DNA from 4 places in the Pantoea sp. CFCC18179 genome. Region 4 is predicted to be linked to each of the others. Evidence: predicted binding sites of a transcription regulator. Region 4 holds the regulator's gene; each other region holds the start of a gene.

The links. The regulator PurR, encoded in region 4, represses purine synthesis genes. The targets are predictions, from matches to a motif close to CANGCAAACGTTTGCNTG.
Positions count from the first base shown of each region.
Region 1: a site for PurR is predicted at 3,875-3,892, ahead of guaB (IMP dehydrogenase). Genes of this name have one in related genera too.
Region 2: a site for PurR is predicted at 3,152-3,169, ahead of ACPUC7_RS10105 (NCS2 family permease). Genes of this name have one in related genera too.
Region 3: a site for PurR is predicted at 2,673-2,690, ahead of guaD (guanine deaminase). Genes of this name have one in related genera too.

Region 1 covers NZ_JBNBPM010000010.1:108,136-115,453, reverse strand. The annotation lists gene ACPUC7_RS18225 (DUF3750 domain-containing protein) at 1-543, opposite strand, end outside; gene guaA (glutamine-hydrolyzing GMP synthase) at 695-2,275, opposite strand; gene guaB (IMP dehydrogenase) at 2,348-3,814, opposite strand; gene xseA (exodeoxyribonuclease VII large subunit) at 3,984-5,366, shown strand; gene ACPUC7_RS18205 (M4 family metallopeptidase) at 5,445-6,458, shown strand; gene ACPUC7_RS18200 (protealysin inhibitor emfourin) at 6,455-6,781, shown strand; gene ACPUC7_RS18195 (con-10 family general stress protein) at 6,885-7,067, shown strand; gene ACPUC7_RS18190 (glucose/quinate/shikimate family membrane-bound PQQ-dependent dehydrogenase) at 7,155-7,318, opposite strand, start outside.
Region 2 covers NZ_JBNBPM010000004.1:114,430-121,747, forward strand. The annotation lists gene ACPUC7_RS10080 (ATP-grasp fold amidoligase family protein) at 1-592, shown strand, start outside; gene ACPUC7_RS10085 (YjcB family protein) at 649-930, opposite strand; gene soxS (superoxide response transcriptional regulator SoxS) at 1,191-1,622, opposite strand; gene soxR (redox-sensitive transcriptional activator SoxR) at 1,722-2,198, shown strand; gene ACPUC7_RS10100 (glutathione S-transferase family protein) at 2,250-2,915, shown strand; gene ACPUC7_RS10105 (NCS2 family permease) at 3,258-4,607, shown strand; gene ACPUC7_RS10110 (Na+/H+ antiporter) at 4,747-6,396, shown strand; gene ACPUC7_RS10115 (LysR family transcriptional regulator) at 6,511-7,318, opposite strand, start outside.
Region 3 covers NZ_JBNBPM010000001.1:21,433-28,750, forward strand. The annotation lists gene xdhA (xanthine dehydrogenase small subunit) at 1-1,175, opposite strand, end outside; gene guaD (guanine deaminase) at 1,172-2,500, opposite strand; gene ydfG (bifunctional NADP-dependent 3-hydroxy acid dehydrogenase/3-hydroxypropionate dehydrogenase YdfG) at 2,884-3,630, shown strand; gene ACPUC7_RS00120 (YnfA family protein) at 3,703-4,029, opposite strand; gene ACPUC7_RS00125 (DUF1283 family protein) at 4,163-4,498, shown strand; gene ACPUC7_RS00130 (DUF1161 domain-containing protein) at 4,551-4,847, shown strand; gene ACPUC7_RS00135 (MDR family MFS transporter) at 4,884-6,344, opposite strand; gene ACPUC7_RS00140 (ABC transporter permease) at 6,730-7,318, shown strand, end outside.
Region 4 covers NZ_JBNBPM010000006.1:95,503-102,820, reverse strand. The annotation lists gene ACPUC7_RS13425 (alkene reductase) at 1-1,060, shown strand, start outside; gene gloA (lactoylglutathione lyase) at 1,170-1,577, shown strand; gene rnt (ribonuclease T) at 1,686-2,357, shown strand; gene ACPUC7_RS13410 (Grx4 family monothiol glutaredoxin) at 2,393-2,728, opposite strand; gene ACPUC7_RS13405 (C40 family peptidase) at 3,094-3,885, shown strand; gene cydH (cytochrome bd-I oxidase subunit CydH) at 3,942-4,031, opposite strand; gene purR (HTH-type transcriptional repressor PurR) at 4,306-5,331, shown strand; gene punR (DNA-binding transcriptional activator PunR) at 5,328-6,239, opposite strand; gene punC (purine nucleoside transporter PunC) at 6,351-7,318, shown strand, end outside.

The DNA.
Region 1 (7,318 bases), on a different contig from region 4:
AGCGGGCAGATCGAGTTTCAGCGCCGGAACTTCACGGCCAATGTGCGCCATAAAGGTGTTGCTGTTTGGCCCCGGCCAGGCGTGATAAGTGGTGGGCCACGGATAGGATTTAATCGCTGCTTCGATCTGCGGAATCATTGCTTCAGCACTTGCGCCACGATGATCAACCAACAAGCGCGGCTTGGCGCCATACCAATAGCCATCAGGCAGATTGCTGTTGCGACGCACCTTATCGCCGCTGCCCCAGCTAATCACTTCATAGCGGTTGTAATGCGTTTCACCGGCGCGCTTAAAGATGATCCACGGATGCACCGCCACTGCGCCCTTCCAGCCATAAGTCGGCGCGGCGTAAACCTGCACAATGGCTTCGCTGGCGTAACGCTGTGGATTGGGTGCGATGCCCGCCGAATCACGGCGCGCAGATGCCCAACCGCCGCGTTCCGAGGTTAACTCACCGCTGCGCGTTGCCTGCGCCAAACTGGCACCTAGCGAGAGCAAAATGACACAAAGAAAAGTGATCAGCACAGCTTTGAAAGGCAGCATCGACAGCATCCTGATGAGTAAAAAATCATCGGCTATCTTGCTACGAAACGGGGAAGTTTGTATTCACTAACTATGCGATTGCTGGTTTTAGACTTATGAAAGAAAAAAAGCCCGCATCAAGCGGGCTTCGTAGCGAACAATCAGAGCAAAATCACTCCCACTCAATCGTCGCCGGTGGTTTGCCCGAAATATCATAAACCACACGGGAAATGCCGTTAACTTCGTTGATAATGCGATTAGAGACGCGGCCGAGGAAATCGTATGGCAGGTGCGCCCAATGCGCGGTCATGAAGTCGATGGTTTCTACTGCGCGCAGTGAAACTACCCAATCGTATTTACGACCGTCGCCCATGACGCCAACAGAACGTACCGGCAGGAACACGGTGAAAGCCTGGCTAACTTTGTTGTAGAGGTCAGCTTTATGCAGCTCTTCGATGAAGATCGCATCGGCACGGCGCAGCAGGTCGCAGTACTCTTTCTTCACTTCGCCCAGCACGCGCACGCCCAAGCCTGGACCTGGGAACGGGTGACGGTACAGCATGTCGTACGGCAGGCCGAGTTCCAGACCGATTTTGCGCACTTCGTCTTTGAACAGCTCTTTCAGCGGCTCAACCAAGCCCATCTTCATCTCTTTCGGCAGACCGCCCACATTGTGGTGCGATTTGATCACGTGTGCTTTGCCGGTCGCTGAAGCCGCCGATTCAATCACGTCAGGATAGATGGTGCCTTGCGCCAGCCACTTAACCTCTTCCAGACGCAGCGCTTGTTCGTCGAACACTTCAACGAACACGCGACCAATGATCTTACGCTTGGCTTCTGGATCGTTCTCGCCTGCCAGCGCATCGAGGAAACGCGCTTCAGCGGCAACGTGCACAATGTTCAGACCGAAGTGGTCGCCGAACATCTCCAGCACTTGCTCCGCTTCGTTAAGACGCAGCAAACCGTTATCCACGAACACGCAGGTCAGACGATCGCCAATGGCGCGGTGCAACAGCATCGCGGTGACAGAAGAGTCCACGCCGCCAGACAGGCCGAGGATCACTTTGTCTTCGCCAACTTGCTCACGAATGCGTTCAACCGCGTCTTCGATGATTTTGGCTGGCGTCCACAATGCTTCGCAGCCGCAGATGTCACGAATGAAACGCTCCAGCATGCGCAGACCTTGACGCGTGTGCGTCACTTCCGGATGGAACTGCACGCCGTAGAATTTCTTCTCTTCGTTAGCCATGATGGCGAACGGACAGGTTTCGGTGCTGGCAACGGTTTCGAAGCCGGCTGGGATAGCGGTGACTTTGTCGCCGTGGCTCATCCACACATCCAGCAGCGGTTTGCCGGCTGCGCTGATGGCATCTTCGATGTCACGCACTAAAGCGCTCTGCGTCAGAACTTCCACCTGCGCATAACCAAATTCACGCTCGTTCGAACCTTCAACCTTGCCGCCCAACTGCATCGCCATGGTCTGCATGCCATAGCATACGCCCAGCACTGGCACGCCAGCGTTGAACACGTATTCCGGCGCACGCGGGCTGTTCAGCTCGGTGGTGCTTTCCGGACCGCCAGAAAGAATGATGCCGTTCGGGTTGAACTGGCGAATCTGCTCTTCGGTGACATCCCACGCCCAGAGCTCGCAGTAAACGCCGAGTTCGCGCACGCGGCGCGCAACCAGTTGCGTGTACTGAGAACCAAAATCGAGGATCAAAATGCGATGTTTATGAATATTTTCAGTCGTCATTGAGGCGTTTCCATTGGGATGGACTTAATAATAAAAGCGCCCGGCGGGTGCCGGGCGCTAAATTTTACGGGATTATGAACCCATGCGGTAGTTTGGTGACTCTTTGGTGATGGTCACGTCGTGCACGTGGCTTTCGGTGATGCCCGCGCCGCTGATGCGGACGAACTCCGCTTTAGTACGCAGATCGTCAATGGTGGCGCAGCCGGTCAGCCCCATGCAAGAGCGCAAGCCACCCATCTGCTGGTGCACGATCTCTTTCAGGCGACCTTTGTAAGCCACGCGGCCTTCGATACCTTCTGGCACTAATTTATCCGCAGCGTTATCGGTCTGGAAGTAACGGTCTGAAGAGCCTTTAGACATCGCGCCCAAAGAACCCATGCCGCGATAAGATTTGAACGAACGGCCCTGATACAACTCGATTTCGCCCGGAGATTCTTCAGTACCCGCAAACATGGAGCCAACCATTACGGCAGCAGCACCCGCAGCGATCGCTTTGGCAATGTCGCCAGAGAAGCGAATACCGCCATCAGCGATAACCGGAATGCCAGTGCCTTCCAGCGCAGCAACCGCATCTGAAACCGCAGTGATCTGTGGCACGCCAACGCCAGTGACGATACGCGTGGTACAGATTGAACCCGGACCGATACCGACTTTCACCGCGCTCACGCCAGCTTCGGCCAGCGCTAATGCGCCTGCGCCCGTTGCCACGTTACCGCCGATGATTTCGAGATTTGGATATTTAGCGCGGGTTTCACGAATGCGTTGCAGCACGCCTTCTGAATGGCCGTGTGAGGAGTCAATCAGCAACACGTCAACACCCGCAGCTACCAGCGCATCAACACGCTCTTCGTTGCCAGCGCCCGCACCCACCGCAGCACCGACACGCAGACGGCCTTCAGCATCTTTACAGGCGTTAGGTTTACGCTCAGCTTTCTGGAAGTCTTTAACGGTGATCATGCCCAGCAGATGGAAGCTGTCGTCCACCACCAGCGCTTTCTCAACGCGTTTTTCGTGCATTTTGTGCAGCACAACTTCGCGTGCTTCACCCTCTTTCACCGTTACCAGGCGCTCTTTCGGTGTCATCACCGCAGAAACCGGCAGGCTCAAATCGGTAACGAAACGCACGTCACGGCCAGTAATGATGCCGACTAATTCGTTATCGGTGTTCACCACCGGATAGCCAGCAAAGCCGTTACGCTCGGTCAGCTCTTTCACCGCAGACAACGCGGTAGTCGGCAACACGGTTTGCGGGTCAGTGACTACGCCGCTTTCGTGTTTCTTAACTTTACGCACTTCGTCAGCCTGGCGCTCAATCGACATATTTTTGTGAATGAAGCCCAAACCACCTTCCTGCGCCAATGCAATTGCCAGACCGGCTTCGGTCACGGTATCCATTGCAGCGGACAACATTGGGATGTTCAGACGGATGTTTTTCGTCAGTTGAGTGCTGAGATCAGCCGTGTTCGGTAAGACAGTGGAGTGAGCGGGAACGAGCAGAACGTCGTCAAATGTGAGGGCTTCTTTAGCGATTCTTAACATTGCAATATCTCCACCTGGGGGCGATTAAAACAGATAAAATATTGCCGCGGCATTATACAGGCCGAAACCGATTGCCTCCAGTGTTTTTTCAGAAAAAGTCTTGATCCTGCGAGCCAGAAAGGTAGTATCGGTTAATTAACCCTCTGATTTAAAATTTGATCTACATCACATGTCGCTACCGCCAACCGCCAATATTTTTACTGTTAGTCGCCTGAACACCACGGTGCGTCAACTGCTGGAAAATGAGATGGGCCTGGTGTGGCTCAGCGCTGAGATCTCAAATTTTACCCAGCCCTCTTCCGGCCATTGGTACTTCACGCTAAAGGATGATGGCGCACAAGTGCGTTGCGCGATGTTCCGCAATAGCAATCGCCGCGTCACCTTCCGTCCGCAACATGGTCAGCAGGTTTTAGTGCGCGCCAGCATTACGCTTTACGAACCGCGCGGTGATTATCAGCTGATTATCGAAAGCATGCATCCGGCTGGCGAAGGCTTACTGCAACAACAATTTGAGCAGCTTAAAGCGCGCCTGGCGGCGGAAGGTTTGTTCGATCAGCAATTTAAACAGCCGTTGCCGGATCCGGCGCGTCAGGTAGGTGTGATCACGTCCGCGACCGGCGCAGCGCTGCATGATGTGCTGCGCGTGCTACATCGCCGCGATCCCTCATTGCCGGTCATCATCTATCCCACCGCCGTGCAAGGTGAAGACGCGCCGGCTGGGATTGTGCGCGCCATCGAACTGGCTAACCAACGTGATGAGTGCGACGTGTTGATTGTTGGCCGTGGCGGCGGTTCGCTGGAGGATTTATGGAGTTTCAATGACGAACGCGTGGCCCGAGCGATTTTCGCCAGCCGCTTGCCGATCGTCAGCGCGGTGGGACACGAAACCGATGTCACCATCGCCGATTTTGTTGCCGACCTGCGCGCGCCAACGCCTTCTGCGGCGGCCGAGCTGGTGAGCCGCAATCAGCTAGAACTATTGCGCCGCTTGCAGTCACAACAGCAGCGCATGGAAATGGCGATGGATTACTATCTGGCGCAGCAGCAGCGGCGCTTTACCCGCATTCAACATCGCTTGCAGCAGCAGCATCCGCAACTGCGTCTGGCGCGACAGCAAACCGCGCTGTTCCAGCTCCAGCGTCGTCTCGGCGAAGCGATGGATCAACGCATGAGGCTCGCCAATCGTCAGCAAGATCGTCTGCTACAACGCCTCAATGCGCAGCAGCCGCAAGGCCGGATTCTGCGCGCCCAGCAACAATTGCAGCAATGGCATTATCGTTTGCAGCAAGGCATGGAAAAGCAACTCAGTCATAATCGCCAACGTTTTGGCAATCTGGCGGCGCAATTGGAAGGTGTAAGTCCTTTGGCGACGCTGGCGCGTGGTTTTAGCGTCACCACTGACAATCAGGGCCAGGTGGTGAAGAAAACCAGGCAGTTGCATAAAGGTGATTTGCTGCGCACCCGATTGGATGATGGTTGGGTGGAAAGTCAGGTAACAGCACTGGAGCCACAAAAAGCGCCGCGCCGTAAAAAGCCTTTAACCGACGCTTAAACGGCCGGGCCAAGGCCGCCCCGATATGATCGCGCGGGTCTATACTTTCTGGTACATACATCAGCCAGGGAGTTTGGTATGACTCACAGCGTTATTCCTCCGTACATCCTGCGTAATATCATTGCTAACTGCTCTGGCGCGCAACAAGACTACGCGCGTCGCACCCTCACCCACGTGCAACAACTGATGGGCGAACATAATCGCCAACCCGCCAGTGTAACCACCGCCCAGCCCGGCACCGTGCTACGCGCTATCTACGATGGTGAAGGCACACAAAATCTACCCGGCACCTTGATTCGCGACGAAGGTCAACCGAGCAACGGTGATATCGCCGCCGAAGAAGCGTGGAATTATCTCGGCATCACCTACGATTTCTACTGGCAAACCTTTCAACGTAATTCACTGGATAACAAAGGGCTGAAGCTTGATGGCACCGTGCATTACGGCAAGGAGTATCAGAACGCCTTTTGGAACGGCCAGCAGATGGTGTTTGGCGATGGCGACGGTGAGATTTTCAATCGCTTCACTATCGCGCTGGACGTGGTGGCGCATGAACTCACGCACGGCGTGACGGAAACCGAAGCCGGATTGATCTATTTCCAGCAGGCCGGCGCCTTAAACGAATCAATGTCTGACGTATTTGGTTCGTTGGTGAAACAGTTCCACCTTAAACAAAGCGCCGATCAGGCCGACTGGATTATCGGTGAAGGTTTGCTGGCAAAAGGCATCAATGGCAAAGGATTGCGATCGATGTCGGCTCCCGGCACCGCTTATGACGATCCGGTGCTGGGCAAAGATCCGCAGCCTGCCGATATGGCGCATTACATCGAGACGCGCGATGACAACGGCGGCGTGCATCTCAATTCCGGCATTCCCAATCGGGCATTTTATCTTGCGGCTAAAGCGTTGGGCGGCTTTGCCTGGGAATTGGCGGGACGAGCCTGGTATGACACGTTGTGCGATAAAACGCTGCCACAGGATGCCGACTTCAGCACCTTTGCCAGCTTCACGGTTAAGCACGCCAGTACGCGCTTTAATCAATCAGTGGCGGACGCCATCCAATCCGCCTGGCAGCAGGTAGGCGTAAAGTGAACATTCAACTCACCGATGACGCGATCATCGAACTGGCACGTGAAGGCGGTATCGCTTTTATCCCCAAACTACGCGGCGAACGACGCTTTGCGCTGGCGCAATTGCCAGAGCCGCAAAAACAGCGCGTTTGCGAGGTGCTCGAACAAGCGCTGCCGCTTGGCGAGCCGGAAGATCAGGCGGCCAACATCGGCCGAGGCGATCAACGTTATTACCGCATTCAGATTACCTATGCCACCCATCACGAAGCCGGTGCGCTGGTGATTTTGATTCCGGAACAGTCTGCGCCCGCCGAGCTGCAAGCGTTGTGGCGCGATGGTGAATAGCTTCTCAGAGATCTCTCAAGGCAGGACCTAACTTACTGACTATACTCAGTAAGTGGCTAGCTAGTCCACGTCGAAGAAAACACCCTTAGATGAGGTCTCTGCTATGACACAAAAATCGCAACGAGGTGGTGCCGGGAACTTTGCAGAAGACCCGGAGCGCGCCAGGGAAGCAGGTAGTGCTGGCGGCAAAGTCAGCGGGGGTAATTTCAGAAACGATCCTGAAAGAGCCAGGGAAGCTGGAAGAAAAGGAGGTCAAAAAAGCCGTCGTCCCTCCAAGCAGCAGTAAATAAGGTACCTTAATGGAAGGTGTCTGCCACGGATGGTGATAAAAAAAGGCCGACATCATGATGTCGGCCTTTCTCATGCTTCGAACTTACTTGCTGTCTGGCAGCGCGTAAGCAATCACGTAATCACCACGGTCTGGCGACTGACGCGCGCCACCCGCTGAGATCAGGATGTACTGCTTGCCATTTTCTGGCGAAACATAGCTGATTGGACCGCCCTGGCTGCCCACTGGCAGACGCGCTTTCCACACTT
Region 2 (7,318 bases), on a different contig from region 4:
GCTGGAAGAACCGGATGCATTGAAGAAACAGCAGATCATCAGCGATTGTCATCGCTGGCTGAAAACCGATTTCGCCAATGAAGCGCGTGAGATTCACTATCGCTACATTAAGCCGCGCATTCTGGTGGAGCAGTACATTGGCGATGGTAAAACTGCGCCAATTGATTACAAATTCCACATGTTCAACAAGCGCGATGGCAACTTTGAATATGTGTTGCAGGTGATCTACAACCGCTGCAATCCGCTGTTGTCGATGAATTTTTACGTCAACAACCTCAACGAGGCGTATCACAAAATTCGTGATACCGGGCTGGATGTGTCGAAACAAATGGCGCAGTTACAGCACGCGTTAGATTTAAGCAAAAAGCTGGCGAGTGATTTCGATTACGTCCGCGTGGATTGGTACATCGATGGCGAGCAGATCTACTTCGGCGAACTGACCTTTACGCCGGGTGCAGGATTGGTGACCGGTTTGGATCGGGGACTTAATCAGATGATGGGTGATATGTGGATTCAGGATCGTCGCGGTGCAAAGATACCGGGCGTCTCGGTGGGCGAAGTCGCGATTCCCGCCGTATTGAAGAAAATTTGATAATCACACAGCAAAATAAAAAACCCCGCAGATGCGGGGTTTTTTATTGGCGGCGATTAAGGCATCGGCCAATCGGTTGGCGTCTGGCTCATCACCTGAATAAAGGCGTTTTTGGAGATTTCCATAAAGTTGTGCAAATTCTCCATGCTCAAAGTAATACCGAGCAGGCCGGTCACGAACCAGCAAGACATGCCAACACCAATGCCACCGCACAGCAGCGCCATCACGTGATGACTGTTTTGACGCAGTCGAATTTTCATGGTGCTGGCGAAGAACATCATTACCGCACTCAGCAATTCCCAGCGCATAACAATCAAACTGGTGGTTAACGTAGCCATCTCTAAAGCCTCTTAAATCAGTGATATCCCCGACATTCGATCGACATCACTGGCGGCAAAGAAGGAAGGTCAGGGAGGCCCTTCTGGCCGTCTACGGCATAGTGGAAAGTGTGATTTGGCTCACATTATATCACTCGATTTTAAATTTTGAACAAAATTTATACCTGGTATGGTAGAAAATTTTTTATCGAAGCGAGATAGGTAATTGCGGGAGAAGGCGGGCAAAAAGAGGTGCGCCCGCGAAGGGCGCGCAGAAAAGGTCAGCTAACCGGGCAGCACTCGCCGGTGGTGCGCTGGGCAAAACTGTTCATGTTGTTGTCGGCGCAATCAAAACTCAGCAAGCGTGGACGCTGAATCATCGCCTGGCGGCGCATGGTGTGGCGATAGGCAGTTGGCGTTTGCGAGAACTGACGACGGAACACGCGCGAGAACGTCTGCTGCGAGTCATAACCGTACTGCATGGCGATATCGAATACCGGGCGTTGCGTCTGGCGCAGCGCTTCAGCAGCCAATGTCAGGCGGCGTTCGCGAATATAGCCACCCAGCGTTTGTTTCGTGACTGCACGGAACATACGTTGCAGGTGCCATTTTGAATAACCGGATTTTGCCGCGACTTCATCAATCGACAGCGCTTTATCCAGATTCTGATCGATCCAGTGAGTCAGTGAATGAATGATTTCCTGTTGCATCATAGCCTCATCCTTCTGATGGTTTTTTGCCTGGTGAGAAATTCGAAGTTTTGCTGGGGTGCGAGTATAATTCCTCAAGTTAACTTGAGGTAAAGGCCCTAAATGAAAAAAGAACGCAATTACCCGAAGCCGGTGCTGACGCCCGGTGAAGTGGCGAAGCGCAGCGGCGTGGCGGTCTCGGCGCTGCACTTCTACGAAACCAAAGGCTTGATTTTTAGTTCGCGTAACGGCGGCAATCAACGGCGTTATAGCCGCGATGTGTTGCGCCGCGTGGCGATTATCAAGATTGCCCAACGCATCGGCATTCCGCTGGCAACGGTCAGCGACAGTTTGAATCACGTGCCAGCCAACAAGCGCATGTCGACGCAAGAGTGGGACGCGCTAACCCAGCATTGGCGCGAAGAGCTGGATAAACGCATCGAAACCTTGACGCGGTTGCGTAACGATCTGGACGGATGCATCGGCTGCGGCTGTTTATCGATGCGCGATTGCCCGCTGCGTAATCCGGGTGACCGTTTGGGCGAGCAAGGTTCCGGCGCGGTGTTGCTCGATCCTGAACAAGACGAACAGAAGCGTTAAGCCCGCATCCGCTATACTTGCCGGGAAACATTTACCGGCAAGGAAAACCGCATGATCACCGTTCACCATCTGGAAAATTCCCGTTCGCACCGCGTTTTATGGCTGCTGGAAGAGCTGTCGGTGCCGTATCAAATCAAACGTTATCAGCGAGAAAACACCTTGCTGGCGCCGGATTCATTAAAGAAGGTGCATCCGTTGGGCAAATCGCCGGTGATCACCGACGGCAACCGGGTGATCGCCGAATCGGGCGCGATTCTCGAATATCTGCAATTGAAATACGACAGCGAGCACCAACTGGCACTAACCGATGAAGAGGAGCAGATTCAGGCGCGGTACTGGCTGCATTACGCTGAAGGTTCGCTGATGCCGCTGCTGGTGATGAAACTGGTGTTCGCGCAATTTGGCAAGAAGCCGGTGCCGTGGCTGCTGCGTCCGGCGGGCATCGCGTTAAGCAAAGGCATTCAAAAAGCGTGGCTGAATAAACAGTTGGCGTTGCACGGCAGCGTGATCGAACAGCATCTCAGCCAGCATCGTTTTTTTGCCGGTGCACGTTTTAGCATTGCCGATGTGCAGATGAGTTTCCCGCTGCTGGCGCTGCAAATGCGCGGTTCCCTGCGTGAAATGCCCGCCACCGCCCGCTGGCTGGAAACCATGCAGCAACGCGCCGCCTGGCAACGCGCGCTGGAGCAGGGCGGCCCGATTCAGTTTCAGAGTTGATTTGGTTGGTCACCATAACTGGCGACCCTACATTCTGCGGTTTTGTAGGGTCGCCATTTATGGTGACCAAATAACCCTAAACCAGAGCGCATCATCGCATTTATGCGCGCCTAAAACACAGCGTCCCTGGATTTGTCCTGCTCTACCCACGATTAGTAGTTGAAAACCCCATGCCAAACGCCAGATAATCGTTTGCCTTTTTTCCGCGCCCCTTTTTACGGATCGGAATACGCGGCGACGTAAACGTTTGCCTGGATTTTCAGCTTGAAAAACCGCCATCAGGGATCGGCAAAGGTGCGCCGTGCGGCGACTCACATCACAAAAAAATATTGAGGAATAACTATGTCTGGCGAATCGCGCCCGGCCAGTGGAAAACTGGACGCCTGGTTCAACATTTCAGCACGCGGCAGCAGCGTGCGTCAGGAAGTCTTAGCGGGCTTAACCACGTTTTTGGCGATGGTCTACTCGGTGATCGTGGTGCCCGGCATGTTGGGCAAAGCCGGCTTCTCACCGACGGCGGTATTCGTTGCCACCTGTTTGGTCGCCAGCTTTGGCTCAATCATCATGGGCTTGTGGGCCAACCTGCCGATGGCCATTGGTTGCGCTATCTCGCTGACTGCCTTCACCGCTTTCAGTTTGGTGCTCGGTCAGCACATCAGCGTGCCAGTAGCGCTGGGCGCGGTGTTCCTAATGGGCTTGTTGTTCACGCTGATTTCGGTCACCGGCATTCGTGCGTGGATACTCCGCAACTTGCCGATGGGCGTGGCGCACGGCACCGGCGTCGGTATCGGCCTGTTCCTGCTGCTGATTGCCGCAGACGGCATTGGCCTGGTGGTGAAGAATCCTGCGCCGGGCTTGCCGGTGGCGTTGGGCCACTTCGTCTCCTTCCCGGTGATCATGTCGCTGATTGGTCTGGCCGCCATTTTCGGTTTGGAAAAACGTCGCGTACCGGGCGGTATTCTGCTGACCATTATTGCGATTTCGGTTCTCGGGCTGATTTTCGATCCGGCCGTGACTTACCAAGGCTTGTTCGCCATGCCGAGCCTGAAAGATGCCAACGGTCAATCGGCGATGTTTAGCCTCGATATCATGGGCGCGTTGCAACCCGTAGTGCTGCCAAGCGTATTGGCGTTAGTGATGACCGCGGTATTTGATGCTACCGGCACCATTCGCGCGGTCGCGGGTCAGGCAAATCTGCTGGATAAAGATGGCCAGATCATCAACGGCGGACGCGCATTAACCACCGATTCGGTTAGCAGCATCTTCGCCGGTCTGGTGGGCGCATCGCCTGCGGCGGTGTATATCGAATCGGCGGCGGGTACCGCGGCGGGCGGCAAAACCGGTTTGACGGCGATTGTGGTCGGTTTGCTGTTCCTGGTGATTCTGTTTATGTCACCGCTGGCCTATTTGGTTCCTGCTTACGCCACCGCGCCTGCGCTGATGTACGTTGGATTGCTGATGTTGAGCAACGTCGCCAAAATCGACTTCAATGATTTCGTCGATGCGATGTCCGGTTTGCTGACCGCAGTGTTCATCGTGCTGACCTGCAACATCGTCACCGGCATCATGCTGGGCTTCGCTTCGCTGGTGATCGGTCGCCTGTTTGCTGGTGAATGGCGCAAGCTGAATATTGGCACCGTGGTGATTGCTGTGGCGTTAGTGGCGTTCTACGCGGGTGGCTGGGCCATCTAACGGCAAAGTGGATTAATCCCCAGATTTTTCTCTTTCTTGCTCTCGCCGCACATCGGGTTGCCCCGCTGTGCGGCGTTTTGTTTTACACTTTCCAGCGCAACAACATCGCTTTAATGAAAATGATTCGCCTAAGGAAAGCATGGAAATCTTCTTTACTATTCTCATCATGACGCTGGTGGTTTCCCTCTCCAGCGTGGCGGCACGTATTCTGCCGTTTCAAATTCCGCTGCCGCTGGTGCAAATTGCCGCCGGTGCGCTCCTCGCCTTACCGGTCTTCGGCTTGCATGTCGATTTTGATCCCGAACTGTTCCTCGTGCTGTTCATTCCGCCGCTGCTGTTTGCGGACGGCTGGAAAACGCCGATTAACGAGTTCCTGCATCACGGGCGTGAAATCATCGGGCTGGCGCTAGTGCTGGTGCTGATGACCGTGGTCGGCATTGGCTACCTGATTTACTGGCTGGTGCCGGGTATTCCGTTGATTCCTGCCTTTGCGCTGGCGGCGGTGCTGTCGCCCACCGATGCCGTGGCGTTGTCCGGTATCGTCGGGGAAGGTCGCATCCCGAAAAAAATCATGTCGATTGTGCAGGGCGAAGCTCTGATGAACGACGCTTCCGGTCTGGTATCGCTGAAGTTTGCCGTCGCAGTAGCGATGGGCACCATGGTATTTACCTGGGGCGGCGCCAGCGTCGAGTTCCTCAAAGTGGCGGTCGGCGGTTTGGTTGCCGGTGTGGCGATTTGCTGGCTGTACGGCCGCTCGCTGCGTTTGCTGAGCCGCTGGAGTGGTGATGATCCGGCGACACAAACCGTGTTGCTGCTGCTGTTGCCATTCGCTTCCTATCTGATTGCCGAACACCTTGGCGTGTCGGGCATCCTCGCTGCCGTGGCTGCCGGTATGACCATCACCCGTTCTGGCATTATCCGCCAGGCTCCGTTGGCGATGCGTTTGCGCGCGAATAGCGTGTGGCAGATGCTGGAATTTGTCTTCAACGGCATGGTGTTCCTGATGCTGGGCCTGCAACTGCCGGGCATTCTCGAAACCTCTGTCGCGCAGGCGAATGCCGATCCCAACGTTGAGCTGTGGATGCTGTTTACCGACGTGGTGCTAGTGTATGCCGCGTTGATGGTGGTGCGCTTCGGCTGGTTGTGGATCATGAAACGCATCAGCCAGCGCTTCCTGAAAAACAAGCCGCTGGAGTTCTCTAACTATTCGCTGCGTGAACTGCTGATTGCTTCTTTCGCTGGCGTGCGTGGGGCGATTACGCTGGCCGGTGTGCTGTCGATTCCGCTGTTCCTGAGCAATGGCGACGCCTTCCCGGCGCGTTATGAGCTGATTTTCATCGCCACCGGCGTGATTCTGCTGTCGTTGCTGGTCGGTGTGGTACTGCTGCCCATCCTGCTGCGTGATGTTGAAAAGATTGATAAAACCGGTCACCGCCGCGAGATTCAATTTGCGCGCGCGGCGATGGCGGGCGTGGCGATTGAAAGCCTGCACAAGATGGAACAGCGGCTGGAAACCGATACCGAAGAGAACATCGATCCGGAGTTGCTGAAGGAAGTGAGCCTGCGGGTGATTGGCAATTTACGTCGCCGTGCGGAAGGTAAAAATGATATCGAGCAGGCGCAGTTTGCCGAAAATCTGGAGCGTCGTTTCCGCCTGAATGCATTGCGTGCTGAACGTGCCGAGGTGTATCACCTGCGCGCGACCCAGGAAATTTCCAACGAAACCATGCAGAAGCTGCTGCACGATCTCGATCTGCTTGAAGCCTTGCTGATCGAGAAGGAAGAATAATCCTTTATGGGCGTCCCAACGGGCGCCCTTGCTTCAACGCACTCAACCTTCGTAGGGTCGCCATTTATAGTGACCGGAAAAGCGCTACAGAAGCCTTCTTGTCTCCATCACATCTTACACCGACAGCCGCGGCGCCTGATCCGGCCAATACTCACGACAACACTCAATCCACGCCTGCGCGCTGCGCGACAAGTAACTGCCTTCCCGCCAAATCAAGCCTAAACTCCATTGCAGCTCCGCCTCCAGCGGCAGCCACAGCAGCGATTGCTTATCCAGACGCTGACAAATCGGTTCAGGCAGAATCGCCAGCCCCATTCCCGCTTGCACCATCGCCGCCAGAAAATCCCACTGCGCGCTGCGCAACGCAATGTTGGGCGTCAGATGCAGGCGCTGAAAGGCTTTCATGATCTGACGATTAAGCGCGAACTCTTCATTGAGGATCAGCAGCGGATGTTGCGCCAATTCCGGCAAACCGACCTGCGTATGCTCGAGCCACATCTCGTTGCGCGGCAGCAGCACGCAAAGCGGATGGTGCATCAACTCCAGCGTATTCAGCGGCAATTCGGCATCGATCGGCAAGGCGGTGAGGGCGATATCCAATGCGCCGCTCAGCACCGCTTGCTGCGCCGTCAAACCGCCATATTCGGCAATTTTCAGCTGTACACCGGGATAGCGACGACGAAAGGCGGAGATCGACCCGGCAATCTGCATGCCGACCATTGGCGGAATGCCCAGGCGCAACTCGCCGGTTTTCAATTGGTTGATATCGCCGAGCTGTGCTTCGAGCTGATGAAATTCCTGCAAAATCGCCAATCCGCGCTGATAAACCGCCTGGCCGCTGTCCGTCAGATGCAGCTTGCGTCCTTCGCGCAGCAGCAAGGTGCAACCGAGCTCCTCCTCCAACTGACGCAGCATTTTGCTG
Region 3 (7,318 bases), on a different contig from region 4:
AATCCACTCTCGATTTGCAGATTGATGGCGGCAAACACCGCTGAAATATCGTCGTCGAGGCGTTTTGCCACTTTCCATGCCGCAAAGTTGGGTGACAATGTCACTTTAGGGATGGTGATGGAGCGGATAAATTCGCCAGCTTGTAATTCCGTTTGACGATACGCGGTAAAAAATTGATCCAGCGGCACTTCTCGCAGATTGTCGCCCTGTTGCAACACCAGCCGTGCATTTAGCGACAGTAACATCGGTGCGCCGTCGCCGATGGGCGACGCATTGCCAATATTGCCGCCCAGCGTGCCTTGATTACGAATTTGCAGCGAAGCAAAGCGTTCCAACATGTCGCTAAATGCCGGAATGTGTGGTGCGAGAAATTGATAACAATGATGTAACGACGCCGCCGCGCCAAGGTGAAAACTCTCTGCATCTTCGGAGCAGTGCTTCAATTCATCAATCTGTTCCAGCGCGATTAATAACGGCAGTCGTTTGTATTGCTGAGTGATTTGCAGCGTCAAATCGGTGCCACCGGCCACCAAACGTGCCTCGGGATATTGCTGATACAGCGCAGCAAGTTGCGCTACGGTTTTCGGTAGATAACAGCGACTGCCATTGGCTTCAATGCTCTGCACCTCATCGCTGCTTAACGCTTGTAAACGCTGTACCAGCGCAGCGGCATTGTCGCTGAATTCATCGTTAACAGATGAAGCACAGGCTTGTTGTGCCGCATCCATAATCGGTCGATAGCCGGTGCAACGACACAAATTCCCCGCCAGTGCCTGCTCAGCCTGATGGCGATCCCAGCCCTGGCTATTTTTTTGCAGCGTGAACAGCGACATCACAAAACCTGGTGTGCAGTAGCCGCATTGCGAACCGTGGCAATCCACCATCGCTTGTTGCACGCTGTGTAATTCGCCGCCCTGTTTGAGATCTTCTACGGTAATCAGTTGCTTACCTTGCAAACTACTCACCAACGTTAAGCAACTGTTCACCGCTTGATAGTGCATTTTACCTTCAACCACTTTGCCCAACGTAACGGTACAAGCGCCGCAATCGCCCGAGGCGCAACCCTCTTTGGTGCCACGCCGTTGCTGTTGGCCACGCAAATAGTTGAGCACGGTGAGATTGGGATCCAGCTCATGTTCGGTGATTAAACGATTGTTGAGTAAAAACTGAATCATGCGATTTGCTCCTCAGTTTCACGCTGCCAAACCGGTTTGCCACTTACCCAGGTTTGCGCGATGTTACGATCGTCACCCAAGGTCATCATCACAAACAGACGTTCCCAAATATCTTTGCTATTGGCGTTACGCAGTTTTTGCAACGGCGACACCGCCGGATCGAGCACCACAAAATCGGCCTCTTTGCCGGGATTGAAGTTGCCAATCACATCATCGAGATCCAAGGCGTGCGCGCCGCCCAACGTGGCATGATAGAAGGCTTCGCAGGCGCTGAGTTTGTATTGTTGCAGCTGGCCCACTTTGTAGGCTTCGCCCAAGGTTTGCAGCAGATTAAAGGTGGTTCCTGCTCCGACATCGGTGCCAATCCCCATACGTACGCCTTGCTGCCAGCAACGTTTGATATTGAACAAACCGCTCCCGAGGAACAGATTTGAGGTTGGGCAGAAAGCAATTGACGAATCGGTATCATGCAGGCATTGCCATTCTTTATCGTCCAGATGCAAGCAGTGGGCAAAGACGCTGCGTTTTCCAGTCAGTTGATGATGATGATAGACGTCGAGATAGCCTGCGCGCTCTGGGAATAACGATTTAACCCAGGCAATTTCCTGCTGGTTTTCGCTCAGATGCGTATGCATCCAAACATCTGGAAACTCATCACGCAGTTGACGGACTTTATCCAGCAATTCTGGTGATGACGTAGGGGCGAAACGCGGCGTTAATGCATAGCTCAGACGACCACGTTGATGCCAGCGTTCAATCAATTCCCGCGTGTGCTGATAACTCTGTTCCGGCGTTTCGGTCAGATATTCCGGCGCGTTGCGATCCATCATCACTTTGCCAGCTATCAAGCGCATATCAAGCTGCTGTGCCGCACTGAACAGCGCATCGACCGATTGCTTATGAACCGTGCCAAACACCAGCGCCGTGGTGGTGCCGTTCGAAAGCAATTGATGCAGGAAGAATGCCGACATCTGCGCCGCGTGATCGGGACAATGATATTGGCTCTCCACCGGGAAAGTGTATTGATTGAGCCACTCAAGTAGCTGCTCGCCAAAAGCGCCAATCATTTCGGTTTGTGGATAATGAATATGGGTGTCGATAAAACCCGGCACGATCAGTTTGCCGCGCAGATCGATGACGTTGGCCGCATCAACACGCCCTTCTGCGATTTGCCAGCTTTCAAGGCTGACTACTTTGCCATCACGCAGCGTTAATAGACCATCTTCGAGATAGCGCGCATTGGCGGCGATGTCGTCGGGCTGCGCGGCCAGAGCGGTAAAATCAAAGAAGCTGGCGCGCAGCAGCGTTTCGGGTGCGTAAGGCATAAGGGTTCCTTGGATCTTTTATTTGTGCAGATGATTGCCTTAAACAGTGTTTGCAAAGCGCGTGCCAATCCAAATAACAAAAAATAGTGTTTATTTTCAATAATATGCATTGATAATCCCATTTTTTCTGTCACGATGAGATTGCAATCGTGTGCGCAACCGGTTGCCTACATTCGCAATCGGTTGCGATTTAACATTCGTTGTGTTGAGCGGATTTTTGGCAGTGAAGAAGACTTCATTCCCTGCGCGTTCGTGGTGCGTTAATGCACTTGTACTGTGCAGGTAAAATTCTGCAACACGCTGCTTTGGCTTTTCATGAGCAAGGGTTCGAGGTTAATGCTAAGGTGTGGCAGATAACCTGAAATCGTTTAAGGAACAGTGAGATGATTATTTTTGTTACTGGTGCAACTGCCGGTTTTGGTCAAAGTATCACCCGCCGCTTCATTGCTACAGGTCATAAAGTGATCGCCAGCGGTCGCCGTGCTGAGCGCTTAAAAGAGTTGAAAGATGAGTTGGGCGACAACCTGTATACCGTGCAACTCGACGTGCGCAATCGTGCCGCCATTGATGAAGTGATTGCTTCCCTGCCCGCTGAATGGCGCGATATCGATGTGCTGGTGAACAATGCTGGCCTGGCGTTGGGCGTGGAACCTGCGCATAAAGCCAATATCGAAGACTGGGAAAATATGATCGACACCAACAATAAAGGTTTGGTGTACATGACGCGTGCGGTGCTGCCGGCGATGGTGGAACGCAACGTCGGTCATATTGTGAATATCGGATCGATTGCCGGTAGTTGGCCATATCTGGGTGGCAACGTGTATGGCGCGACCAAAGCGTTTGTGCGCCAGTTCAGCCTCAACCTGCGTACCGACCTGCACGGCACTGCGCTGCGTGTCACCGATATTGAGCCAGGATTGGTTGGTGGCACCGAGTTTTCCAACGTACGCTTTAAAGGCGATGACAATAAAGCTGAGCAAGTTTACGAAGGAACGACGGCGTTGACCGCTGAAGATGTGACGGAAGCAGTATATTGGGTGACTACGCTGCCGAAGCACGTCAATATCAATACTTTAGAAATCATGCCAGTCACGCAAACCACTGCCGGTTTGAAGGTGCATAAGGGTTAATTAGATTTTATGGGTGCGCACTTTTGCGCACCCGGTCACCATAAATGGCGACCCTACGACAATACAAATACTCTAACCGCGGCCCCAGCCTGAAACGATAATCAGCATGCCGCTTAACGCTACCAATCCGCCGACCCAATCCCAGGTACTCAACTTTACGCCATCCACCACACGCAGCCAGATCAAAGCCGTTAACACATAGACGCCGCCGTATGCGGCATAAACCCGTCCGCTGGCCGCCGGATGCAAGGTTAACAGCCAAACAAACATCGCCAAACTGGCTGCCGCCGGAACTAATAGCCATGCGGTCATGCCCTTCTTCAACCATAACCACGGCAAGAAACAGCCAACAATTTCCGCTATCGCAGTAATAAAAAACAGCAAGGCGGTTTTTAGCAGCATACAAACTCTCTCTGTTACTTAAACAAATGGCTCAGCGCTGGTGAGCAAAGAAGCAGCGATGATATACTAGCGCACAGTGTTGTTACAGCCGCGATCCCAGCTGTAATGGTGTTAACTAAAGGAAGTCACGATGAAAAACCTGTTTTCTACTTTGCTGGCTGCGGTGCTGACCTCCAGCGTATTACTGGCTGCGCCAATCGCTTTTGCCAAAACCGATCGCCTGATCATCGAAGACGGCAGCAGCGCCTCGAGCAATGAAGCCGCGCGTCAAAGCAAAGAGCAGTGGAACGACACGAAAAATCTGCGCAACATGGTGAATACTCGCGTGGAGAAAGAGTTCGATAAAACCGATAAAGCCTTTGATACCCGCGATTCCTGCGAAAAGAGCTACAACGTCAACGCGTATTGGGAACCGAATACCCTGCGTTGCCTTGATCGCCGTACCGGGCGCCCGGTTGCACCGTAATGCGTTAACACTGCTATAGTTTTTAAAGGAATTCTGACCAAAGGAGTGAACGATGAAAAAACGTAATGCAGTTCTGCTGCTGGCGATGCTGGCACTGCCGGTGCTGGCACAAGCTTCTTGCGAAAGTGTGAAAGCGGACATCAGCAAAAAGATCATCAACAATGGTGTCGCGGAAGGCGATTTCACCCTGGATATCGTGCCTAACGATCAGGCCGATCAAGCCGGTGGCCAGGTGGTTGGCCATTGTGAGAACGACACACAGAAAATCGTCTATAAGAAGAATGGTCGCGATGCGGATAGCAACGTGCCAGACAGCGCAGGCAGTTCGCAAGACGCGCCAGCGCAATAAAGAGTCCCTTCGGGCGGCGAGCTAGCCGCCCTGCTTTTACTCCGCTTCCGGCCGCTGACGCGGCATCAGCCAGGCAACCCACAGCGTTAATATCGCGATCAGCAATGACACCACAAATACCCAATGCAACGACGTGGCAATCTGCCCGGTCCAGTGCTGCAAAGTGGCTTCCGGCAGCGCCTGACGGCTTTGATGCGACATGATTTGCTGCATCGGATCGTCTGCTTGTGGTAAACGCAGTGACAGGTTGAGATTGAGTACCGCACCGAGTAGCGCCGTTCCTAATGCTGAACCCAGCATCCGGCTGAACATGATCGATGCGGTACAGATGCCGCGGATATCGTAATGCGCATGATTTTGCACCGACACCAAAAAAGTGGTGCTGGTCATGCCCATGCCGGTTCCAATCACAAAGGCAGTAAATCCGGCCTGCATGATCGAGCTATCGCTACGTAATAGCAGCAATAACGCGCTACCCGTGATAAGCAAGAGCGCGCCCAACTGTGCGGTAAATCGATATGAAGTGATCAGCATTAATCGGCCACTGAGGGTGCTCGCCAGCGGCCAGCCAATCGACATCATCGCCAATGCGCTGCCCGCTTGCAGCGGCGTGCCGCCGGTAATGCCTTGAATCCAAGTCGGTAAAAATGCGCTGATGCCCATCATGCTGGCACCAATGATCAGATTGCCGATATTGCCCGCCACAATCAAACGGCTGCGCCAAATTTCCAAAGGAAATAACGGCGCCGTCGCGCGTTGTTCATGATGCTTCAATCGCCAAGCTGCAAACACCGCCAACAACAAGAATGGCACCAACCACAAGCCGAGCACTTCCGCTTGCAGCAAGGCGACAAGCAACGCTGCGACACTGATCATTAGCCAGCAACTGCCGGTGAGATTAAGTGAGTTTTGTTGATGATGTTCACGCGCCGGCAGAAAACGCGCCAGCAACAACATGGCAATCACGCCGATCGGCACGTTGACCCAGAAAATCACTGACCAGCTAAAATGCTGCACCAACCAGGCGCCGCTCAGCGGTCCAATGATTGCAGCAATGCCCCATACGCTGGACAACCAACCTTGTACATGCGCACGTTCACGCGGGGAATAGACGTCAGCGACAATCGTCGATGTCAGCGGCATAATCGCGCCCGCGCCTAATCCCTGGAAAGCGCGAAAAACAATCAACCACAGCATGCTGTGGGCAAAACCACACAAAATCGAACCCAGCAAGAACAACGAGACACCAATAAAAAGCAGCCGTTTGCGGCCCCACATATCGGCTAAGCGGCCATAAAGCGGCACGCTAACGGCTTGCGTCAGCAAATAGATGGAAAATACCCATCCAAACTGCGAAAAACCGCCTAAATCGGCAATGATGGTGGGCATCGCCGTCGCCACAATGGTGACTTCAATTGCCGCCATAAACATCGCTAGCATGCAGCCGATGAGAATCCAATGGCGATGTTCCGTGTTCAATTCAGCCGTTTCAGTCATACGTCTCCCTAATTTTCTAACAAGGCTAGCTGAAAATTGTTCACCGCAGTTTCCTCTGCGTGCGCCCGTTTGTGACGGCGTCACCTATTTCGATGAAATTTTTTTATTGTCGGATGATGCCTTATTCCACGCGGCCTGAACACGTATTTCTGTAACTACTATCTACCTGATTTTGCCGCAAAAACTGGCGCTTATCCGTAAGCATTGCTATAGCTTTAATCGGTGCTTTCCAGTTATTCACTGTAAAAGCATCGGTAAAGAGTCATTTTAACTGTAATTTGACAGGGTGAAGGATTTTCGTAGTTGTGAGGTTTGCTGCTACGCCGCCATTCTGGGAATGACGTCACTATATCAAACGATTTTTCAAATCAGGGAGACACTTGCTATGCAAAATGCATCGCTTACCCGCCGCGCGGGGTTAGCACTGCTCGCGATTGTTGCGGTGATAGCTCTGCTGGTGTGGGGATTAGGGGTGAACACGCTGCGCGAGCGCCGGGAGGATTTGATTTATCTTGGTCAGCAGCATCTGTTTTTAGTGTTTTGGTCGATGTTCTTCGCCCTGCTGGTCGGTATTCCCAGCGGGATTTTACTCAGCCGTCCTTTTGCCCGTCGTTGGGCAGAATATGTGATGCAAATCTTCAATGTCGGTAACACGCTGCCGCCGCTGGCGGTATTGGCGTTAGCGATGGTGATTGTCGGCATCGGCGATCGTCCGGCATTGATTGCCCTGTTCCTCGCCTCGCTGTTACCGATTGTGCGTAATACCTTTGCCGGTTTAAGCGCGGTACCGCCGTCGCTGATCGAAGCCGCCAACGGTCTCGGCATGACCAAGTTTCAGCGTTTGCGTCAGGTAGAGATTCCGAATGCGTTACCGGTGATTTTAGCCGGCGTGCGTATCGCCACCGCCATCAATGTGGGAACCGCGCCGCTGGCATTTTTAATTGGCGCCAGCAGCTTTGGTGAGCTGATTTTCC
Region 4 (7,318 bases):
CGCGATTACCGTACCCAATCGCATCTTTATGGCACCACTGACGCGTCTGCGTAGTATCGAACCGGGCGATATCCCTACGCCGCTGATGGCAGAATATTACCAGCAGCGCGCCAGCGCCGGTTTAATCATCACTGAAGCGACGCAAATCTCTTTCCAGGCGAAAGGCTATGCCGGTGCGCCGGGTCTGCATACTCAGCAGCAAATTGCCGCGTGGAAAGTGATTAACGAAGGCATTCATGCCGCGCACGGTCACAGCGCAGTGCAACTGTGGCACACCGGACGTATTTCTCACAACAGCGTCCAGCCGGAAGGCAAAGCGCCGGTTGCGCCAACTGCACTGGCCGCCGGTACGCGTACTTCCCTGCGTGCCGCTGATGGCAGCGTATATCGTGAAGATACCTCTGTTCCGCGTGAACTGAGCGTGGCGGAAATTCAGCAAATCGTTAAAGATTTTGGTCAGGCGGCGGCAAATGCGCGTGAAGCTGATTTCGATCTGCTGGAACTGCACTCGGCGCACGGCTACCTGATGCATCAGTTCCTGGCGCCGGACTCGAACCAGCGTAGCGATGAATACGGCGGCTCGATTGAGAAACGTGGCCGTTTCGCGCTGGAGGTGGTTGATGCTGCTATTGCTAATTGGTCAGCCGATCGTATTGGTATCCGCGTGTCGCCAATCGGCGCTTTCCAGAACCTGGAAAATGGTCCGGATGAGGAAGAAGCGGCGCTGTGGTACATCAGTGAACTGGGCAAACGTGGTCTGGCGTATCTGCACATGTCCGAGCCAGATTGGGCTGGCGGCCAACCTTATAGCGATGACTTCCGTAAGAAAGTTCGTGCCGCCTTCCCTGGTGTGATTATTGGCGCCGGTGCTTACACCGTTGAGAAAGCTGATGATCTGATCGCGCGTGGCTTGATCGATGCCGTGGCCTTTGGTCGCGACTTCATCGCCAACCCGGATTTGGTGGCGCGTTTGCAGCAAGATGCACCACTCAACCCGCAGCGCCCGGAAAGCTTCTATGGCGGTGGCGCGGAAGGTTATACCGATTATCCAGCACTGTAAGATTTTCGCTGCCGCAGCGGCTGTGCGGCAGCGTTGTTTCATCAGAGAATTAACTCGCTATACTTAGCTGTTTGTCACTTCCTGATGACGTTTGAAAAAAGAGGATGTTATGCGTTTACTTCACACCATGTTACGCGTTGGCGATTTGCAACGTTCCATCGATTTTTACACCCGCGTGCTGGGCATGCGCGTGCTGCGTCAGAGCGAAAACACCGAATACAAATATACCCTGGCTTTTGTTGGTTACACCGAAGAGAGCGAAGGTGCGGTGATTGAGTTGACCTACAACTGGGGCGTGGATAAATACGATCTCGGCAACGCTTACGGCCATATCGCATTAGGCGTGGATAACGTCGCGGAAACCTGCGATCGCATTCGCAGCGCGGGTGGCAACGTCACTCGTGAAGCGGGCCCGGTCAAAGGCGGCTCGACGATTATTGCGTTTGTTGAAGATCCCGATGGCTACAAAATCGAGCTGATCGAAAACAAACACGCCGGTCACGGCCTCGGCAACTAATGCCGCTTGTCAGCCTGCTAATTTGCAGGCTGATTCCCCTCTCCTGCTGCACCCTCCTGCAATTTTTGCCATAATGCGCGCTGCCCTATTTATTGCCATGAGATCCTGATGTCTGAATCGAACGCTTTAAACGCTCTCAACCAACGCTTCCGCGGTTTTTATCCTGTCGTGATTGATGTCGAAACAGCCGGCTTTAACGCGCAAACCGATGCGTTGCTGGAAATTGCTGCCACCACACTGAAAATGGATGAAGAAGGTTGGTTACACCGTGATGAAACGCTGCATTTCCACGTAGAACCGTTTGAAGGGGCCATTCTTAATCCCGCGGCACTGGCGTTTACCGGTATCGATCCGACCAATCCGTTGCGCGGCGCGGTGAGTGAATACGAAGCGCTGCATGCGATTTTCAAAATGGTGCGCAAAGGCACCAAAGATAGCGGCTGCAATCGCGCCATCATCGTGGCGCACAACGCGACTTTCGATCTTAACTTCGTGATGGCCGCCGCCGAGCGTGCCAGCCTGAAGCGCAATCCGTTTCATCCCTTTGCCACCTTCGATACTGCGGCATTAAGCGGTTTGGTGCTGGGGCAAACGGTGTTAGCTAAAGCCTGTAAAGCGGCGGGAATGGAGTTTGATAGCACGCAGGCGCATTCAGCGTTATATGACACCGAGCAAACGGCCACGCTGTTTTGTGAGTTGGTGAATCGCTGGAAACGCCTTGGCGGCTGGCCATTGGCAATCGGTGAAGAGTCAACAGACGATGCATCCGTCGAAGAGTAGATAAAGAAAAGGCCGACATTTGTCGGCCTTCTGCATTATTCCGCTTCTTTATACTTCTCAGCGGTTTCTTTCAGTAACGGCTGAAGTTCGCCGCGCTGGAACATCTCAACGATGATGTCGCAGCCGCCGACCAGTTCACCATCTACCCACAGTTGCGGGAAAGTCGGCCAGTTGGCGTATTTTGGCATTTCAGCGCGGATGTCCGGGTTCTGCAAAATGTCTACGTAGGCGAAGCGCTCGCCACAGGCTGAAAGCGCCTGCACCGCTTGCGCTGAGAAGCCGCAGCTTGGCAGTTTTGGCGAGCCTTTCATGTATAACAGAATCGGGTTTTCTGCGATCTGGCGCTGAATTTTTTCAACAGTACTCATTATTGCCTTCCTTAATCCTTCACTTCGTGTTTGTTTATTGTAGCGATTTAGCCCGCGTACTGAAAACGGGATTTTGCATTTGCATCATGCTAATCGCCATGTTTGTTAAATCAACATCTGACAAATAACATTTTCGTATCATTAATAAGCATTAATAAATTAATAATTAGCAATAGTTTCGCTGGGTTAAGCAGCTGAAATAGCTCATTTTTGCTACAGAATCAATCTGGTAACATATTAATAGAAAAAGGCCTTACCTTTTGGAAAAAAAGTGGATTAGAATTGCCTCGGCGCTGGTCGTTTGATCAGATTTCTCTCACTTTGCCGCAGTCTGTTTCCAATCAGCCTGCTTAACCTGTAACCGGATTATGCGTCTACTAATTACGCTTTTCATACTGGCTTTTGCCCAACTGTTTTTTAATGTGGCCGCGGCTTCTCCGCATGCGCCCGTTAATGCCAGTTCGCCAAAAGCGGAGAAAAAGAGCGCACGTGAAGACGAGCGCCGCAAGCGACGCCCGGTGAAAACCACCACCAAAAAATCGCGCCTGACGTCAGTCCAAAAATTCAAACTCAAAAAACAGACCAAGACCGAAACTGCGCTGCACCATACCACCAGCAAAAAATCCCAGCTTAAACTCACCGGTAAAAAATACGGGCACCAACGCCTGGCGAAAAAATCCTCCGAGATTGAAGTCGATGACGAAGCGCTAGCGCTGACCGGCATCAAAATGAGCAAAGCGCACCGCCAGCGCTATCAAAAAGCGCGTGAAACGGCGATGACCAAATTAATGGGTCAGCTCGGCAAGCCTTATCAATGGGGGGGCACGTCGCCACATACCGGTTTCGATTGCAGCGGCCTGGTGTGGTACGCTTATAAAGATCTGGTGAAATTCAAATTCCCGCGCACCGCCAATGAAATGTATCACTTGCGCGATGCGGCACCGATTAAGCGTGAAATGCTGGAGAAAGGCGATCTGGTGTTCTTCCGCATCAATAACCGCGGAACTGCCGATCATGTTGGCGTTTACCTGGGTAATGGCAAATTTATTCAGTCACCGCGTACCGGCAAAGATATTCAGATTAGCGCATTGGGCGAAGATTACTGGCAGAAACACTACGTGGGTGCGCGCCGCATGATGACACCTAAAACCATTCGCTAGCGGTTGCGCAACACAGATAAAAAAGCCGGATGCTGTTATCAGCTCCGGCTTTTTTATTAATGCATAATAGCGGTAAAACTGAATGCGATAATCATTAACAGCGCGCCAACAGTGGTCATTAGCGCTAATTTCAAATCAGTACTCATCACAGCTCCTTAGTCACACATTCTTTAGGGTTATGACGATTTTGGCATAGCAACCGGCAAAAATCTCGTGTTATCGGCCCGGGCTTGCTAGAATCGCCGCCTTTCGTTGCGCAACCGATTAAGCACGTGCTGGAATATGTGCGCAATGACGTGATTTTGCCTGCTGAAAAACCCCATTTAGCCCGCTGTTTTGGGCCGTAAAAGCATTAGCAGACGCAAACGTTTAACAATATACTTATCAGTAAGTTGCGATAAGCCCAGGAGTACCTTTTTCATGGCAACAATTAAAGATGTCGCGAAACGCGCCGGTGTCTCAACCACCACGGTTTCGCATGTCATCAACAAAACGCGTTTCGTTGCGGAAGAGACGCGTAACGCCGTATGGGAAGCGATCAAAGAATTACACTACTCGCCGAGTGCTGTGGCGCGTAGCCTAAAGGTTAATCACACCAAAACATTGGGTTTGCTGGCGACGTCCAGTGAAGCGCCCTACTTCGCCGAAATTATTGAAGCGGTAGAGCATCACTGCTTTGAGCGCGGATATACGCTGATTCTCGGCAATGCGCACAACGATTTGCAGAAGCAGCGAGCTTATCTGTCGATGATGGCGCAGAAGCGCGTCGATGGCTTGCTGGTGATGTGTTCCGAATATCCAGACGATTTGCTGCAAATGCTGGAAGAGAACCGCAACATCCCGATGGTGGTGATGGATTGGGGCGCTTCGCGTGGTGATTTTACCGATACCGTGCAGGACAACGCTTTCCAGGGCGGCTACCTTGCTGGTCGCTATCTGATCGAGCGCGGACATCGTGACATTGGCGCGATTCCCGGTCAGATGGAACGTAATACCGGCGGCGGTCGTCATGCCGGTTTCCTGCAAGCGATGAGCGAAGCGGGCATTACGGTGCGTCCGGAATGGATCGTTCAGGGCGACTTTGAGCCGGAATCGGGCTATCAGGCGATGCAGCAAATCCTTAATCAGAAACAGCGTCCAACTGCGGTATTCTGCGGCGGCGACATCATGGCGATGGGCGCGATTTGTGCTGCTGATGAGATGGGATTACGCGTGCCACAAGATATTTCAGTGATTGGCTACGATAACGTGCGCAACGCGCGTTACTTCACGCCAGCGCTGACCACGGTGCATCAGCCAAAAGCCGAATTAGGTGAAAAAGCGCTGGAAATGCTGTTGGATCGCATCACCAGCAAGCGTGAAGATCCGCAAACCATTGAGGTTCAACCGACGCTGATTGAGCGCCGTTCGGTGGCGTACGGCCCGTTCCGCGACTATCGCCGTTAAATCGAGGTTTCGCTGAGCCATTCGTGGTTCAGCGTTTCGGCATCGCCAAGATAAGCCAATAACCAATCCAGCGCTGGCGACGCACGCTGTTCTGACCAACTGACGCAGCAGGGGCTATCGGGAAACGTCTGCGGCAATGTCAGTTCCACTAGCGCGTGGCGATTCAGCAACGGACGCGCTAAATGTCCCGGCACCATGCCAACGCACAATCCCGCCTGCAAACAATCCAAGCCGGTTTCCCATTCCGGCACAACCAAACGTCGCTGGTTGTCCAGTGTCCACGTCATGCGGCGCGGCAATGCGCGCGAGGTATCTTCCAGCACCAGCGAAGGCCAGGCGCGCAGCGTTTCATCATTTAATTCAGCTGCATTGACCAACGGATGCTCAGGACTGACGACGCAGCGCCAGTTAAGTGCGCCCATATCCTGGAAAGCGAAGCGCCCACCGACTGGAATCGCCTGGGTTGCGCCAATCGCCACCTCCACCCGCCCATCCGCCAATGCATCCCACACGCCGTTGAACACTTCGTAGCTGATGATCAACTCCATATCGGGGAAATGGCGATAGAAATCTTTCACCAGTTGGCGCGTACGTTGGGGTTTCACGATGCAATCCACGGCAATGCTGAGTTCACCACGCCAGCCGTTTGCCAGTTGCTGACATTGCCTGCGCGTTGCGAGCATTTTTTTGATAACAGAACGACCTTCACGGACAAAATGTTCACCGGCGGGCGTCATCACCACTTCACGATGATGTCTTTCAAACAGCGGTACCGCCAGCCAACTCTCCAACTGGCGTACGGTGTAGCTGACGGCAGAAGGCACGCGATGCAATTCTTGCGCCGCCGCACTAAAGCTTCCAGTGCGCGCCACCGCATCCACCACTTCCAACGCATATTCAGACCACATATTCTTGCCTTCAAAAAATTTAACAGCACCTCGCAAATATTAGCGTTTCACAAAATAGGTTGCACCCTTTTACACTCCCCGCCGTTCAACCTGCCTAATTAGAGAAGCATCATGTTGTCGTCCAGAGCTTTTATGCCTTACCTCGCCGTGCTCAGCATGCTCGGATTTCTTGCCACCGATATGTATTTGCCGGCTTTTGGCGATATGCAGCGTGATTTTGCCAGCGCGCCCGGCACCATTAGCGCGAGCCTAAGCTTGTTTCTTGGCGGCTTTGCTTGTGCTCAAGTTTTTTGGGGACCACTGTCGGATCGTTATGGACGCAAACCTATTTTGCTGGCTGGCTTAGCCATTTTTGCCCTTGGCTGCCTGGGCATGCTGTGGGTGACCGATGTCTACATGATGCTTGCGTTGCGGTTTGTGCAAGCAATTGGTGTGTGTGCTGCGGCGGTGAGTTGGCAAGCGCTGGTGGTTGATCGCTATCCAAAAGCGCAGGCGAATAAAGTTTTTGCCACCATTATGCCGCTGGTGGCGCTTTCACCCGCGTTAGCGCCATTGCTAGGTGCGTGGCTGATTGGCCATTTCCACTGGCGCAGCATTTTTATCACCCTGACGTTAATTGCTATCGTGTTGCTGATTGGCACGCTGCGCTTACCCGCCGTAAAGCGAGCCAGTGCTGACAGAGGCAAACAGCCAAGTTGGTTAAGCTTGCTGAACACCCGCGTTTATAGCGGCAACGTGTTAATCTATTCCGCATGTTCAGCCAGCTTTTTTGCCTGGTTAACCGGTTCGCCGTTTATCCTCGCCGCCGCAGGCTTAACGCCGGCAGATATTGGTCTGAGTTATATTCCGCAGACCATTGCGTTTCTGATTGGTGGATTTGGCTGCCGCGCGCTGCTTAATCGTTATCAGGGCGCGCAATTATTGCCTTGGTTGCTGCTGCTGTACAGCTTGAGCATTCTAAGTCTGTTTGTGGTGGCGTTAATGCCGTCAACTTCGCTGTTTGTACTGCTAATGCCGTTCTGCGGCATGGCGCTGGCGAATGGTGCAATCTACCCCATCGTGGTTGCCAGCGCGCTTGC